DNA from 2 places in the Mesorhizobium ciceri biovar biserrulae genome. Region 1 is predicted to be linked to the other one. Evidence: predicted binding sites of a transcription regulator. Region 1 holds the regulator's gene; the other holds the start of a gene.
The links. The regulator HrcA, encoded in region 1, represses chaperone genes, less so after heat shock. The targets are predictions, from matches to a motif close to GTTAGCACTCNCNNNNNGNGAGTGCTAAC.
Positions count from the first base shown of each region.

Region 1 (8,401 bases):
GCCTCGACCGAGGAGGGATTGGCCTCCAGCGTCACCTCGATGCCATCGGGCACCGTCCAGTTCTTCGCCACGGCGTCCAGAACCCTGGCCACGGTTTCCGGCTTCATCAGCGAGGGCGTGCCGCCGCCGAGAAAAACGCTGGTCACCTCGCGCGGCCCGGTGCGCTCGCGCATCGTCGCCAGTTCGGCCTCGAAGGCGGCGGCAAAGCGCTCCTGGTCGACCGGCTGGTGGCGAACATGGCTGTTGAAGTCGCAATAGGGGCATTTGGCCGCGCAGAACGGCCAGTGGACATAGACGCCGAAGCCGGGCGCCCGGTCGAGCAGCATGCTCATGCCGAGCCCAATCTCGCTTTGGCGAATTTCTGGAAGGCACGGGCGCGGTGCGACAGCGCCGTGGCCTGGCCGGGCTTCCAGCCATGCTTTTCCTCGGCGCTCATTTCGCCGAAGGTTTTTTCGAAGCCATCGGGCAGGAACACAGGATCGTAGCCGAAGCCGAGCTCGCCGCGCGGTGGCCAGACCAGCGTGCCCTCGGCCTCGCCGCGATAATATTCCGCCTCGCCGTCGGGAAACGCCAGGCAGATGACGGCGACAAAGCGTCCCTTGCGCTGCTCCGGCAAGGCGGCGCCGACCTCCTGCAGCGCCACTTCGGTGCGTTGCATGGCCATGCCGAAGTCACGCGAACCGTCCGGGGTTTCGGCCCAGTTGGCGGTGTAGACGCCGGGCGCGCCGTCAAGCGCGTCGACGCACAGGCCGGAATCGTCCGACAACGCCGGCAGGCCGGTCGCCTTGGCGGCGGCGAGCGCCTTGATGTAGGCGTTCTCCTCGAAGGTGGTGCCGGTCTCGTCCGGCTCCGGCAGGCCATACTCCCTGGCCGACTTCGCTTCGAAGCCGAACGGTCCCATCAGGTCGGCGAATTCGCGCAGCTTGCCCTCATTATGGCTGGCGACGACGATCTTCTTGCCATCGAGAGAATGCATCAAAGGCCCCAGATTCTTGGCTCGGCAAATTCGATCGAATTGCCCGAGGGGTCGCGTATATAGATCGAACGGCCGCCCTGCGGCCACTCGAATTCGCTCTCGATGGCGATCTTCTTTGCCTCCAGATGGGCTTTCCAGCCGGCGATTTCATCGGCGGTCGCCGCAAAGCAGAGATGGCCTTCGCCGACCGCGCCGTGCGGTGGCACCGGCAGCCTCGCGTCAGGCGCCGGCGGGATTTTGGTTGCCTCGGCGTTGAAGACGAGCAGCACGCCGGGGCCGCAGCGGAAGAACAGGTGGCGGCCGTCGACCTTGCCGAGGAGATTGAGGCCGAGGATGTCGGTGTAGAAGGTTTCGGCGGCGGGCAGGTCTGTGACGTAGAGGGCCGATTCCAGGATGGCGGATGGTGTCACGAGGCACCCCCCTCTGGCCTGCCGGCCATCTCCCCCTCAGCTGGGGAGATTGGCAGCTTCTGCATTGTCGCGCACCCTACAACGCCGGAGATTGGCGAAGCCCTAGACGACATCCGATCTCCCCACTTGAGGGGGAGATGGCCGGCAGGCCAGAGGGGGGCGCTCAGGCTCGACATCTAAAAACTAAGCCACCGCCATCTGCTGCAAACTCACCAGGCGCTGGATGCCTTTCTTGGCCAGGCCCATCAGGTCCGCGAACTGCTCCTCGGAGAAAGGCTCGCCCTCGGCGGTGCCCTGGATCTCGACGATGCCACCCTTGCCTGTCATGACGAAATTGGCGTCGGTGCCGGCCGCGGAATCCTCGATATAGTCGAGGTCGATGACCGGCTGGCCGTCATGGATGCCGCAGGAGATCGCAGCGACATGATCCTTCAGCACCTTGGCGACGCTGGCCATCTGGCGCGCTTCCATCCAGCGCAGGCAGTCATACAGCGCCACCCAGCCGCCGGTGATCGAGGCGGTGCGGGTGCCGCCATCGGCCTGGATGACGTCGCAGTCGACGGTGATCTGCTGTTCGCCCAGCGCCTGCAAATCGACCACGGCGCGCAAGGAGCGGCCGATCAGCCGCTGGATTTCCAGCGTGCGGCCGCCCTGCTTGCCGGCCGAAGCCTCACGGCGCATGCGCTCGCCGGTCGAGCGCGGCAGCATGCCGTATTCCGCCGTCACCCAGCCCTTGCCGGAGTTGCGCATCCAACCCGGCACTTTTTCCTCGAGGCTGGCCGTGCACAGGACATGCGTGTCGCCGAACTTCACCAGGCATGAGCCTTCGGCATGCTTGGAGACGCCACGCTCGAAGGAGATGGCACGCATTTCGTCGAATTGGCGTTTGGAAGGGCGCATTCAGGGCTGCTTTCTTGTCATTTTTTCGGAATCTTGGCCGGCTTGTAACCGCATGGGACGCGTGGCGCAAAGGAAAATGGCCTGACGATCGGACACAGACACCGGGTTGCGCGGGTGCGGTGTAAGTCTGTATCCTTGGGCCGGAGGTTTTTGGCCGTATGACCAAGGCAGTCGATCCGAGTTCGCAGTCGCCCGCGCTTCAGTCGCCAGTATTCCAGGCGCTCGACATGCGTTCCCGCGACATCTTCCGGCGCATCGTCGATTCCTATCTCAGGGACGGTGAACCGGTGGGATCGCGCAGCCTGTCGCGTATCCTGCCGTCTTCACTGTCGCCGGCGACCATCCGCAACGTGATGAGCGACCTCGAGCATCTCGGCCTGATCTACGCGCCGCACATTTCGGCCGGCCGGCTGCCGACGCAGGCCGGCCTGCGTTTCTTCGTCGATGCCTTCATGGAGCTTGGCGACCTTTCCGACGAGGAGCGCCGCGCCATCGAGGCACAGGTGCGGGCGTCCGGTTCCGGTGCGACGCTGGAGCACATGCTGACCGAGGCCAGCCAGATGCTGTCGGGCATGTCGCGCGGCGCCGGCCTGGTGCTGGCCGCCAAGAACGAGGTGGCGCTGAAGCACATCGAATTCATCCAGCTTGAGCCGACCAAGGCGCTGGCGGTGCTGGTGTCGCAGAATGGCGACGTCGAGAACCGCGTCGTCGACCTGCCCGCCGGCATCACCGTCTCGCAACTGCACGAGGCCTCGAATTTCCTCAACGCCCATATACGCGGCCGCACGCTTGCCGAGGCGCGGATCGAGATCGCTCGCATCAAGGAAGAAACCAGGGCCGCGCTCGACACGCTGTCGCAGGACCTGGTGGAGAAGGGGCTGGCGGTGTGGGCCGGTGCCGACAGCGGCCTTCCGGCACGGCTCATCGTGCGCGGGCGTGCCAATCTGCTTGAAAACGTCACCGCCCAGGCCGACATCGAGCTGCTGCGCCATCTGTTCGAGGACATGGAGACGCAGGACGGGCTTATCCAGCTGCTTGACCTCGCCGAGCAGGGCTCGGGTGTGCGCATCTTCATCGGCTCGGAAAACAAGCTGTTTTCGCTGTCGGGCTCGTCGCTGGTCGTCGCCCCCTATCGCGACAAGGATGCCCGCGTCGTCGGCGCGCTCGGCGTCATCGGCCCGACCCGGCTGAATTACGCGCGCATCGTCCCAATGGTCGACTATACGGCGCAGCTGATTTCACGCATGCTGCGCTGAGCTGATCCAACCGAGGAGACGACGATGGCGCTCGAAGAATTCAAGGCCCGGATCAGCCTGCTGCTGGAGGAGATGGTCAACCAGCCGGAAGACCAGCACGAGATCCAGGAGCAGCTGCGCGAAAAGCTACGGGAAATGCGCGCCATGGGCCTGCCGCTGCCGGCTGACCTCGTCGAGTTGGAAAAACGCCTCGACGACGATTTCTACGCCGCCGGGACCTGAACCGGAAAACCGCAAGCTTCCTTCACCTCATCGTGTGCCGTGGAACGATCGACGAAACCGGTCGTTCCTGTTTTCACGCCCGAACATTGGAGGACCGAATGATGCGTTTTGCCGGCCCGGCACTTTCCGCCGCACTGTTTGTCTCGACCGCTTCATTCGCCCAGCAGGCGGACGAGCCGGTGCTGAAAGGCGCGGCCGCCTTCGGCGACTGGCGAGCGGACAAGCCGGGCACACGCCGCCTGATCAGACCGGATGATCTGCCCAAGCCCAATGCCACCCGGTCGACCTCGAACAGCGCCGGCATCGCGGACATGCCGGCAGACGCGAAGCTGCAACTGCCGCCGGGTTTCTCGGCCGAGCTGGTTGCATCGGGCATCGACAATCCACGCGTCGTACGCGTCGCACCGAATGGCGACCTGTTCGTCGCCGACAGCAAAGCCAACCAGGTCCGCATCTATCGCCTCGCCGAAGGCAGTGCGAAGCCGGCGCAGGACGGCATCTTTGCCGGCAATCTCAACCGGCCCTATGGCATTGCCTTCTATCCGCCGGGCGCTGACCCGCAATGGGTCTATGTCGCCAACAGCGACAGCATCGTGCGCTTTGCCTACCGCAATGGCGACCTGAAGGCCTCCGGCGACCCGGAAACCATCGTCGGCAACATCCCCGCCAGTCATCACTGGACCCGCGATATCGCCTTCTCGCCGGACGGCAAGACGCTTTACCTTTCGGTCGGCTCGGGATCGAATGTCGCCGAGGACATGGGCCGGGAGCCGAAAGGCGGACTCGATGCCTGGGCGAAATCGCAGCCGCTGGGTGCAGCCTGGGGTTCTGAAGACGGCCGCGCCGACGTGCTGGCCTTCGATCCCGATGGCAAGAACGGCCGCATCTTTGCCGCCGGCTTGCGCAACTGCTCGGGTATGACTGTGCAGCCGGCGACCGGCGCGCTGTGGTGCGTCGTCAACGAACGCGATGCGCTTGGCGACAATGTGCCGCCCGAATACGCGACCGTGGTCAAGGAGGGTGCTTTCTATGGCTGGCCCTGGTACTATATCGGCAACAATGAGGATCCGCGCCACAAGGGTGAGCGCCCCGATCTTGCCGGCAAAACGACCGTTCCCGATGTGCTGATGCAGGCGCATTCGGCGCCGCTCACCATCGCCTTCTACGAGGGGAAGAGCTTTCCAGCTGAATACAAGGGCGATGCGTTCGTCGCTCTGCACGGGTCATGGAACCGCGGCAACAGGACCGGCTACAAGGTGGTGCGGTTGCTGTTCAAGGACGGCAAGCCGACCGGCGCGTATGAGGATTTCATCACCGGCTTCGTGGTTTCCAACGGTGAGGTCTGGGGCCGGCCGGTCGGCGTGGCGATTGCGAGCGACGGTGCGCTGATCGTCAGCGAGGACGGCAACGGCACCATCTGGCGTGTCACCCATGGCGACGGTCCGTCCTGATCTGCTCAGGTAACGCAGGCCCCCTCACCCGGATTGCCAACCGAATTGCGAAGAGCAATTCGGGACAATCCGACCTCTCCCCGAGGAGGAGTCAGCAGACGCTGGCGCCCGTCTCTTCTCCCCTCGGGGAGAAGGTGGCCGCGAAGCGGCCGGATGAGGGGGCTTCGTAAGGCGAGCCCTCGATATCTGGTGCAATAGAATCCGGCCCCAGGGAATTCAATCTTGGCCTGTCCCATGCAATAAAACGCTCTGATCCGAGACCAGTGCCATGACCCTTACCGGATTCCTCGCCTATAGTGCGGCCCTCGGCATCGCCGCCGCGATTCCTGGTCCCGGCATCACCGCGCTGGTCGCCCGTGCGCTCGGCTCAGGCTTCCGATCGTCGCTGGCGATGTCGTTTGGCCTGATGGTTGGCGACATCACCTATCTGACCGCCGTGGTGCTTGGCCTCGCCTTCGTCGCACAATCCTTCGGCATGGTTTTCCTGGCCATCAAATGGCTCGGCGTCGCCTATCTCGCCTTTCTCGGCTGGCGCTTCTGGAACAGCGGCATCACGCCCGAGACCGTCGAGGCCGGAAAAGGCAAGGGCGGCTTGCTGTCGAGCTTTGCCGCCGGCCTGACCGTTACCCTCGGCAATCCGAAGACGATGATCTTCTATCTCGCGATCACGCCGACCATCGTCGACCTGAAAACCATCACGCTGGCGGATTACGGCATCCTCGTCGCGCTGACCGTTGTCGTGCTGTTGGTGGTGCTGGTGCCGTATCTGGCGCTGGCGGCCAAGGCGCGCTGGTTTCTGAAATCACCCCGCGCGCTCAAGGCGCTGAACCGCACGGCGGCCGGCTTCATGGTCGGTGCTGCTGCAGCGATTGCCGCTCGGCAATAGAGAGCTTTCGGCCAAAGCATTTCGCAAACGGGCCTTTGCGAGAAATGCTTTTCCGGGACGGCACGGTTTTAGACACAGGTCCCACTCGGATATTTTCAGCCGACAGTCTATCTTGCGCGACCGAAGGCCCTATCTTGCCGGCTGCAATTCCACTGCCTGAAATCCTTACTCGCCTGAAGTTCTGGGAGCGAAACAAATGAACAAGTCCGCCACAGCCCGTGTGCCCGGTCGCGGCCGCGTCTACAATTCCATCACCGATACGATCGGCGACACGCCCCTGGTGCGGCTCGACAAGTTCGCCAGGGAAAAGGGCATCGTCGCCAATCTCATCGCCAAGCTCGAATTCTTCAATCCGATCGCCTCGGTCAAGGACCGCATCGGCGTGGCGATGATCGAGGCGCTTGAGGCATCAGGCAAGATTTCTCCCGGCAAGACAACGCTGATCGAACCGACGTCGGGCAACACCGGCATCGCGCTTGCCTTCGCCGCCGCGGCCAAGGGCTACAAGCTGATCCTGACGATGCCCGAAACAATGTCGGTCGAGCGCCGGAAAATGCTGGCGCTGCTCGGCGCCGAGCTGGTGCTGACCGAGGGTCCGAAAGGTATGAAGGGGGCCATCGCCAAGGCCGACGAACTGGCAGCGACGATCCCCAATGCGATCATCCCGCAGCAGTTCGAGAACCCGGCCAATCCGGAAATCCACCGCACGACGACGGCCGAGGAAATCTGGAACGATACGCATGGCGAGGTCGATATCTTCGTCGCCGGCATCGGCACCGGCGGCACCATCACCGGCGTCGGCCAAGTGCTGAAGAAGCGCAAGCCCTCCGTGCATGTCGTCGCCGTCGAGCCCGACTCCTCGCCGGTTCTGTCGGGCGGCCAGCCCGGCCCGCACAAGATCCAGGGCATCGGCGCCGGTTTTGCGCCCAAGATCCTCGACACGACGATCTATGACGAGATCGTCAAGGTGTCGAACGAGGATTCGGTGGCCAATGCCCGCCTCGTCGCCCGCCTCGAAGGCGTGCCGGTCGGCATCTCTTCGGGTGCCGCCCTGCAGGCGGCCATCGTCGTCGGCTCGCGGCCGGAGAACAAGGGCAAAAATCTTGTGGTGGTCATCCCGTCCTTCGCCGAGCGCTATCTGTCGACAATCCTGTTCGAGGGGCTGGGATCGTAGTCCGACGCTCCTTCGCGTCCAAGCTGGCCCGCTGAAAAAACGCGCGTGGCCGCCATCGGCGGCTTGAGCGCGGCACCGCTTCCGGTTCATATCGCCCCGGCCTGCTTTGCGCGGCCGGGGGAGAATTTCATGTACAAGCTTTATACCCGTCCTGGCAGCGGCGGCTTCGTCGTCGAGGCAGCGCTGGCGTTGGCGAATGCACAGTTCGAGCAGATCGACGTGCCGAAGACCGACCGGCCCGACCCCGCCTTCCTCGACATCAGTCCGTTGAACCAGGTGCCGGTGCTGACCTTGCCGGACGGAAGCTCGATGACGGAATCGGCGGCGATCTGCATCCTGCTTGCCGAGCGTCATCCCGATGCCAATCTGGCGCCGGCAGCAGACGCGCCTGCCCGCGCCGATTTCCTGCGCTGGATGGCCTTCATGTCGTCGGTGCTCTATCCGGCGGTGCTGCGTTTCTACTACGCATACCGCTACACTGCCGATCCCGAAGGCACCAAGGCGGTCAAGCAGGCAGCCGTGGCCGAGATGGACCGTGGCTTTGCCGTTCTGGATGCCGCGCTCGAAGGCCGTGACTGGCTGGTCGGCGACCGGATGTCGCTGGCCGACATCTATCTGGTCATGCTGGTGGCCTGGCATCCCGACATCGACAGCGCGCGGACGGCATGGCCGAACATTGAACGCCTGTGGGCGCGGCTGCGCGACCATCCGCTGATGAAGACGCTCAACACCTCGCACGAGATGTGGCCGGGCTGAAGCTCAATTTCTGAGCACTGCCCGCCTTTCCTGCAGGAAGCGGCGCACCGCCGGGTCGCGCTCGAGGCCGATCGCCCGGTCATAGGCTTCGCAGGCTTGCGGTACCTGACCAAGCCTGGCCAGGAGACCGGCGCGTGCGGCCCAATAGGGCTGATAGTCATCAAGCCGTTTGTCGTCGCCCAGCACGTAGAGGGCCGCCAATCCCGCCACTGCGCCCTCGGCCTCGGCGATCGCCACCGCGCGGTTTATCGCCACCACCGGCGATCCTGCGATCGAAAGCAACGCATCGTAGAGCTCGCGGATCGCCGCCCAGTCGGTGCGGCCGGTCAGCCGTCGTGCCGCATGCGCGGACTGCACGGCCGCCTCAAGC
Region 1 is NZ_CP015064.1:6,250,687-6,259,087, reverse strand. It holds gene hemW (radical SAM family heme chaperone HemW) at 1-332, opposite strand, end outside; gene rdgB (RdgB/HAM1 family non-canonical purine NTP pyrophosphatase) at 329-976, opposite strand; gene A4R29_RS29620 (VOC family protein) at 976-1,386, opposite strand; gene rph (ribonuclease PH) at 1,570-2,286, opposite strand; gene hrcA (heat-inducible transcriptional repressor HrcA) at 2,445-3,542, shown strand; gene A4R29_RS29605 (hypothetical protein) at 3,567-3,764, shown strand; gene A4R29_RS29600 (PQQ-dependent sugar dehydrogenase) at 3,863-5,215, shown strand; gene A4R29_RS29595 (LysE family translocator) at 5,484-6,101, shown strand; gene cysK (cysteine synthase A) at 6,298-7,275, shown strand; gene A4R29_RS29585 (glutathione S-transferase family protein) at 7,405-8,031, shown strand; gene A4R29_RS29580 (RNA polymerase sigma factor) at 8,035-8,401, opposite strand, start outside.

Region 2 (8,401 bases), 1.0 Mb from region 1:
AGGGCGGCTTGGTTCGAAGCTCGTTTGTAGGGCAAGCGCGCTTCCGCGAGGCGAGCCGCCTGAGACATGAGGCCGAGCGGCTTGCGGCCGAAATGGAGCGCAATTCCAGGGAGGACCACTTGACGGGGCTGCTCAACAGACGGGGCCTCGAACACGCAATCGGTCAGTACGAAAACACAGACGGCCCCTTCGTGGCAATGCTGATTGACTTAGACGGTTTCAAGTCTGTCAACGATACCTACGGTCACAGGACGGGTGATGAACTGCTCGTCATGATCGCCCGCCGGATAGAGCAAGAAGCGCCCGCAGGCTCAACGCTCGCCCGTATTGGCGGCGATGAATTTGTGCTTTTTTTCCCCTCGCTCAGAAATTCTCCTTCTCCCAGTATTCTCGCATCCAACATCATAGCCAAACTTGCTCGCCCCTATCCTGGGGTCGCGTCCGTCCGGATCGGAGCATCTTTAGGAATATACTTGGCCGAAAGGCCGGGGCTGACAGAAATGTTGTTGCGGGCGGATATCGCCCTTTACACAGCTAAGCGTCGTGGCAGGAACGAATTTTGCCTGTTCGCTGCCGAACTCGACAGGGAGCTGCATCGCCGCCAGTCCATTGAACGCGACCTTCATGCGGCGATAAAGACGAGAAGCCTCAGTTCTTGGTTCCAGCCCATCGTAAGACTCGATACCGAGGCCCTGGTTGGTTTCGAAGCCTTGCTGAGGTGGACCCACCCGATTCATAGCGCCATCTCTCCGCCCGAAATCATCATAGCCGCGCGCGAAACCGGAATGCTTCAGCTGCTGACCCATACGGTATTCGCGGACTGTTGTGCTCTTATCGACGGCTTGTTGAAAGCTGACCGCCGTGATGTACGTGTGGCAATGAATGTTTCACCGCGCGAACTGGAGGCCGGCGATATCGACGATATGATTCTGAATGGTTTGGCCGCAAAAGACCTGCCACCAACGATGTTCGAAATTGAGATCACCGAAGAATCCCCTGTGGACCCGGACAGAGTGGATGAGAAGCTCGGACGGCTTTCACATGCCGGCATCTCCATCGCGCTCGATGACTTCGGCACCGGCTTTTCCACATTGGCATCGCTCAAGGACAGCCGGATACGCAAGGTGAAAATTGACCAGGGCTTCGTTCGCGGTCTGGCAAGGTCCCGAGACGACCGGCTGCTTGTCAAAACGGTGATCGATCTTGGTAGGACGCTTGGGATCGAGGTCATGGCCGAGGGCGTGGAGACAGAGGCAGACCGACAAATTCTGCACAAGCTTGGATGCAGAACCGCTCAGGGCTTCCTATTCTCCAAGGCGGTAACTCTGACCCAAGCGCTTGAATTTGCAGTAAAAGAGCACGCGAAAGACTTGTGACCGGTACCAGCTATTGCTGATTTCATCAAGGAGAGCGCCAAAGGACGAGATGGGTGCTGGAGCGGACATGAGGTGCGTTATCAAGCGCCATTACGACGATGTAGTTGTGGTTCCGAGAAGTTGGTCAAAGGGCGGCATCGCTGCCGCCCTTTCCGTATCTGGAGGCTGATAGAGGCTGGATTAGAAATCCATGCCGCCCATACCGCCCATGCCGCCGCCGCCCATGCCACCAGGCATGCCGCCGCCGCCAGCCGACTCCTTCTTCGGAGCCTCCGCGATCATGGCTTCGGTGGTGACCAGCAGGCCGGCGACCGAGGCCGCGTCCTGAAGAGCGGTGCGAACGACCTTGACCGGATCGACGATGCCCATGGCGATCATGTCGCCATATTCGCCAGTCTGGGCGTTGTAGCCGAAGGTCGCGCCTTTGTTCTCGAGGATCTTGCCGGCAACGATCGATGCTTCCGCACCGGCGTTGGCCGCGATCTGGCGGGCCGGAGCCTGCAGCGCACGACGAACGATGTTGATGCCAGCGGCCTGGTCGGAGTTGACGCCGACCGCGTTGATGCTCAGCGAAGCGCGCAGCAGTGCGACGCCGCCGCCGGGAACGATGCCTTCTTCGACGGCCGCGCGGGTCGCGTTGAGGGCGTCATCGACGCGGTCCTTCTTTTCCTTGACTTCGACTTCCGTCGCACCGCCGACGCGGATCACCGCAACGCCGCCGGCGAGCTTCGCCAGACGTTCCTGCAGCTTCTCCTTGTCGTAGTCCGAAGTGGTCTCCTCGATCTGCTGCTTGATCTGGGCGACGCGGCCCTGGATCTCGTCCTTCTTGCCGGCGCCGTCGACGATGGTGGTGTTCTCCTTGGAGATCGACACCTTCTTGGCGCGGCCGAGCATGTTGAGGCCGACGTTCTCGAGCTTGATGCCGAGGTCTTCCGAGATGACCTGGCCACCGGTGAGGATGGCGATGTCTTCCAGCATGGCCTTGCGGCGATCACCGAAGCCCGGCGCCTTGACGGCAGCGATCTTCAGGCCGCCACGCAGCTTGTTGACGACCAGAGTGGCCAGAGCCTCGCCTTCGACGTCTTCCGAGATGATGAGCAGCGGCTTCGAGGTCTGCACGACGGCTTCGAGGACCGGCAGCATGGCCTGGAGGTTGGACAGCTTCTTCTCGTGCAGGAGGATGTAGACGTCCTCGAGCTCGGCAACCATCTTGTCGGCGTTGGTGACGAAGTAGGGCGAGAGATAGCCGCGGTCGAACTGCATGCCTTCGACGACTTCGAGTTCGGTCTCGGCGGTCTTGGCTTCTTCAACCGTGATGACGCCCTCGTTGCCGACCTTCTGCATCGCTTCGGCGATCATCGAGCCGACCGAAGCATCGCCGTTGCCGGCGATCGTGCCGACCTGGGCAACCTCTTCCGAGGTCTTGATCTTCTTGGCGTTCTTGATCAGCGTCGCAACGACGTCGGTTACCGCGAGGTCGATGCCGCGCTTCAGGTCCATCGGGTTCATGCCGGCGGCAACGGCCTTGTGGCCTTCCTGGACGATCGACTGCGCCAGAACGGTCGCGGTCGTGGTGCCGTCGCCGGCAATGTCGTTGGTCTTCGAAGCAACTTCGCGGACCATCTGCGCGCCCATGTTCTCGAACTTGTCTTCAAGCTCGATTTCCTTGGCGACGGTGACGCCGTCCTTGGTGATGCGCGGGGCGCCGAACGACTTGTCGATGACGACGTTGCGGCCCTTGGGGCCGAGCGTGACCTTCACCGCGTCGGCGAGGATGTTGACGCCGCGCAGCATGCGCTCGCGGGCATCACGGGAGAATTTTACGTCTTTGGCAGCCATTTTTAGCTCCTGGCAGGGGCTTCGATCGAGCCCGGGAATTCAGTTGACGGAAAGGCCTGATATCAGCCGATGATGCCCATGATGTCGGATTCCTTCATGATCAGAAGGTCTTCGCCATTGAGCTTGACTTCGGTGCCCGACCACTTGCCGAACAGGATGCGGTCGCCGGCCTTGACGTCCAGCGGGACCAGCTTGCCAGCTTCGTCACGAGCGCCGGAGCCGACAGCGATGATCTCGCCTTCCTGCGGCTTTTCCTTTGCCGTGTCGGGGATGATGATCCCGCCAGCGGTCTTGGATTCGGATTCGACCCGGCGAACGACCACGCGGTCATGAAGCGGGCGGAACTTCGATTTTGCCATTTTTTCTTCCTCGATGAGAACGGTGAGAACACCATCCGGCGGCGCCGGACACGTACAAAGCCCGGCTGTCCGGACCTGCAGTTAGCACTCAGCAAAGGCGAGTGCTAACGTGGCGGTGAGATAAACCGTGGCGTGGCGCTAGTCAAGACGACAGGGTGGGCGATCGCGACATTAAGGGCGATGCAACCCTGAAGAGTCCAGCGAATCGATGATGTTCGGAGCTCGACCCACAGGATGAATCCACCCTGCGGATGGTTAACTTTTGTGCCATCGCGACCGCAAGCGCGGTTCGTCGCGCCGTAGAGAGCAAGGCGGGCGCTGAGCATCTAGTCGCCCCGAGACGTGCCGAGCTTTTGCGTTGGAGGGCCATGCGGGATTTATGACGAGGGCTTGCCCGTTCATCGGGATCTATTTCTATCCAAAGGGTGGATGCGTCTTATCGAAACAAACGATTTTATCAATCTTTCGGAATCTCGCATTGAGAGCACCTCACACGCGCCGATCGCCCGAACCCTTGTCGTGTGACGTCGCGACGTGACGGCAAAGGCCTGGCGCCGCGCCCACGTCAAAAGGCATTATTATGGAAAAAAAACAGAATGGCTGATCAACTCGCAACGGAAATCATTGCCACGATCAAGAACCGCCTCGAATCGGAAAGCGGCGAGAGCGTGTCCATTGTCGGCGAAATAACGACTGCCACGGAACTGACCTCGCTCGGAGTCGATTCACTGGGTTTGGCGGATCTCCTCTGGGATGTGGAGCAGGCCTACGACATCAAGATCGACATGAACTCGGCCGACGCCTGGTCGAATCTCAACAATGTCGGCGACATGGTGGAAGCCGTTCGCGGTTTGCTCGCGAAGGAGGTCTGATTGGATAGGCGAGTCGTCATTACTGGGATGGGCGGGCTTTGCGGCCTGGGCAACAACGCTGCCTCTATCTGGAAAGAGATGCGTGAAGGCCGCTCCGCCATCCGCCCGATGGTAACTTCCGAGCTTCAGGAGATGAAGGGTACTGTCGGTACCGAGATAAAGGAGCTGCCGGAGCACGACATCGGCCGCAACCAGCTCGTCTCCATGGATCGCCTCAGCTTGCTCGCTGTGCTTGCAGCGCGCGAAGCGATGCAACACGCCGGACTTTCCTGCGAGGAGGGAAATCCGTATCGCTTCGGTGCGACAGTAGGCGTCTGCGGTTGGGGCTGGGGAACGGTCGAAGAAACCTACCGCGCCCTCTATTTGGACGGCGCGAAGCGTACTGGCCTCTACGCTGCACCAAAGGGATTGCCGAGCGCCGCTGCCAGTCAGGTCAGCATGAGCCTCGGCCTGCGCGGCCCGGTCTTTGCCATCGCGTCTGCATGCGCATCAGCCAACCATGCGATCGCTTCGGCGGCGGATCAGATCAGGCTCGGTCGAGCCGACGTGATGCTTGCTGGGGGCGCCGAAGCGCCACTCGTATGCGTTCAGCTGAAGGCATGGGAGGCAATGCGCGCCCTCGCTCCGGACACTTGCCGGCCCTTCTCCGCCGACAGAAAGGGAGTGGTGATAGGTGAGGGTGCGGGCATGGCCGTGCTGGAAAGCTATGAGCATGCCGCGGCGCGCGGTGCCACAATGCTTGCCGAGATTGCAGGCATCGGCCTTTCCGGCGATGCCTTTCACATCGTCGCGCCGTCCATCGAGGGGCCGGAGGCCGCGATGCGCGCTTGCCTTGCCGACGCCGGGCTGAATGCCGAGGACGTCGATTACCTCAACGCCCACGGCACCGGCACCAAGGCCAACGACCGAACCGAGACGGCGGCCATCAAGCGCGTCTTTGGAGACTATGCCTATTCGATGTCTGTCTCGTCCACCAAGTCCATGCACGCGCATTGCCTCGGCGCGGCGAGCGCACTTGAAATGATCGCCTGCGTGATGGCGATCCAGGAGGGCATCGTGCCGCCGACCGCCAATTATCGCGAGCCAGACCCCGATTGCGATCTCGACGTCACGCCCAATATGGCGCGCGAACGCAAGGTGCGCGTGGCACTGAGCAACGCCTTCGCCATGGGCGGCATGAACGCAGTTCTGGCGTTCAAGCAGGTGTAAAAGCCATGAGAGATGCAAATAACTCTCTCTCATATCCAATCCTTGCCGGATCACGGTTGTGAAGGACGTCCCTTGGACCGCCCAGCGCAAAGTGGCGGGGGAAGCTCGACGAACCGGACCTCGTTATTGCAAAATTCTCAACTGTTGAAGCGGCGGACCTACCGCTACCCGGAAGGTCAAGCGAGGTCCTTCGGTTCGGCTCGGGTCTGTCCAAAGCTTTACCCTAATGTCAGGCACGCAGTGCCGCCAGTGGCCGCTTCCATGCGAAGCCGGTCCTTAGAAAGGGAAATCGATAAATGTTCGATCTGACCGGCCGCAAGGCGCTCGTCACCGGAGCAAGCGGTGGAATAGGCGAGGCCGTAGCGCGGGCGCTGCACTCGCAGGGCGCAACCGTCGGCCTGCACGGCACGCGTGTCGAAAAGCTCGAGGCGTTGGCTGCCGAACTTGGCGGGCGCACAAAACTGTTTCCGGCGAACCTCTCGAACCGCGACGAGGTCAAGGCGCTGGGTGCAAAGGCGGAAGCCGATCTCGAAGGCGTCGACATACTGGTCAACAATGCCGGCGTCACCAAGGACGGGCTTTTTATCCGCATGTCGGACGACGACTGGGACTCGGTCCTCGAGATCAACCTGACCGCCATGTTCCGGCTCACACGCGAACTGACCCATTCGATGATGCGCCGCCGCAACGGCCGCATCATCAACATCACCTCCGTGTCCGGCGTAACCGGCAATCCCGGCCAGGCGAACTATTGCGCCTCAAAGGCTGGCATGATCGGCGTGTCGAAATCTCTGGCGCAGGAGATCGCAACACGCGGCGTGACGGTGAACTGCGTGGCGCCGGGCTTTATCGAATCGGCCATGACCGACAAGCTGAATGACAAGCAGAAAGAGGGGATCATGGCCGCCATTCCGGCCAGGCGCATGGGCACCGGCATGGAAGTCGCTTCGGCCGTGGTCTACCTGGCCTCGAACGAGGCCGCCTACATCACCGGCCAGACCCTTCATGTGAACGGCGGTATGGCAATGATTTAGCGTGAAAGTTCAGTGCGCCCCGATCACGTATCAACAGTGGAGGACGGTTCCCACCCGGATAGCAGTCGGGTGGTCTGGCCGAGCGGTCGGACAACTGGCCGGGTCGGCGGAGATTTAGGACAAGCTCTTTGAAACGCATGTCCTTCCTTGCGCTGGACTGCATTCATCGAACAGACGACTTTGCCATTGCCCACAGAACATCGCCTAGCAAAGATGTCCAAGATATAATCCAAAGGTAATTATCGATGTTTCTAGCGGTTCCGACCAGTATTCTTCCAGTGTACGCCTTCCGGTGTAATCGGAACGCAGCGGAGACACATGTTCGTTGTGGCTAGTTCGTCGGTGACCTGCGCAAGCTACATCGAGCCCGCTCGATGCGACAAGCGTCCCTCGGCTAGGCACTTCACAACAAAACACCAACAAAGATGAGGTCTTTCCATGTGCTCTGACGTGCGGTGGAGGTTGTGCTGGGAAAGTGACTTGCAACAGGCCGACCATGTCGAACTCTCCGAGTTTTTCCGAACGACCTACGGACCGACTGGGGCCTTCAACTCAGAGCCATTCGAAGGCGGCCGTAGCTGGGCCGGCGCGAGGCCGGAACTCCGTGCAATCAGCTACGACGCGCACGGCGTAGCGGCTCATATCGGCATACTACGCCGCTTCATCAAGGTTGACGAGGCCGAGCTCCTGGTGGCTGACCTGGGGTTGTACGGGGTACGCGCGGACCTTGAGGGACAAGGGATCGGTCATTCAATGCGCGTTTTATATCCAATATTGAGGCAGCTTGGAGTTCCATTCGCTTTCGGTACCGTTCGGCACGCGATGCGGAACCATATGGAGAGGTTCTGCAGAGACGGCCTGGCGGCGCTTCTGTCGGGCGTTCGCGTGAGGTCCACTCTCGCAGATGTGTATCTCGACCTGCCGCCCACGCGAGTGGAGGACGTGCTCGTCGTGGTTGTGCCGATTGGACGCTCGATCAGCGAGTGGCCATCCGGCACCATGATCGTTCGGAACGGTCCGGAGCTATGAACATCTTGAAGTGACGCGTGATGGCGCTGGGGCATCTAGGCAACGGGCCTTTGTAGAGCTGCTCGGACTGAATATGCTTTCCGCGTTCGCGTTGCTATGGATAATTAAGGCCGACGCACATCCAAAAACCTGCGCGTCTAAATCGATCCGAGCGCGAGGTTCCGCGCAGGGACGATCCGGCACTTCCAGTCTGACCTTGAGGCGACGAAATGAGGGGCAGCGATGGTGGTGGCGAACCTAATGACGTGCGCGTCAAGCTTGCGGTGAGGGAGGATCTTTCATATCATCAAGGACGTCAACTGACAGCTCTTCCGTTCAAGACACAGTCTCCCGCCGAGAGTTTCGCCGATGGCCAACGAGCTAGGCTCGGCCTTGCTGCCAAGCCACCGATCGACGAACGCTGATATATGACCGATCGAGCGTTCGAGCGCTGGTGAGCGCTTGGCGCGGGCAGGAAACACTTGCCGAAGGCCAATTCAATGCGCCGAGCGGGGCTAGCTTGGAGGCGTCCATATGGTAGGCGGCAAGGTCGTCGGCGTCGTTGCTGTCTCGCAACCGCATATCCGGAACTGCGGTTTTGCATGTTTAACCCATGTCTCAGGTTACTGCTGCTACTTGCGCAGTTCGGCTGCCAAATTTTGCAAGGTTGGTTGGCGCCGCTGCCTATACGAAGTCGGTGGCCT
Region 2 is NZ_CP015064.1:956,792-965,192, forward strand. It holds gene A4R29_RS04355 (putative bifunctional diguanylate cyclase/phosphodiesterase) at 1-1,376, shown strand, start outside; gene groL (chaperonin GroEL) at 1,557-3,215, opposite strand; gene groES (co-chaperone GroES) at 3,278-3,574, opposite strand; gene A4R29_RS04370 (acyl carrier protein) at 4,171-4,446, shown strand; gene A4R29_RS04375 (beta-ketoacyl-[acyl-carrier-protein] synthase family protein) at 4,447-5,655, shown strand; gene fabG (3-oxoacyl-[acyl-carrier-protein] reductase) at 5,952-6,689, shown strand; gene A4R29_RS04385 (NodA family N-acyltransferase) at 7,128-7,718, shown strand.
Region 2: groES (co-chaperone GroES) is a predicted target of HrcA. The motif match lies at 3,655-3,683, and genes of this name have one in related genera.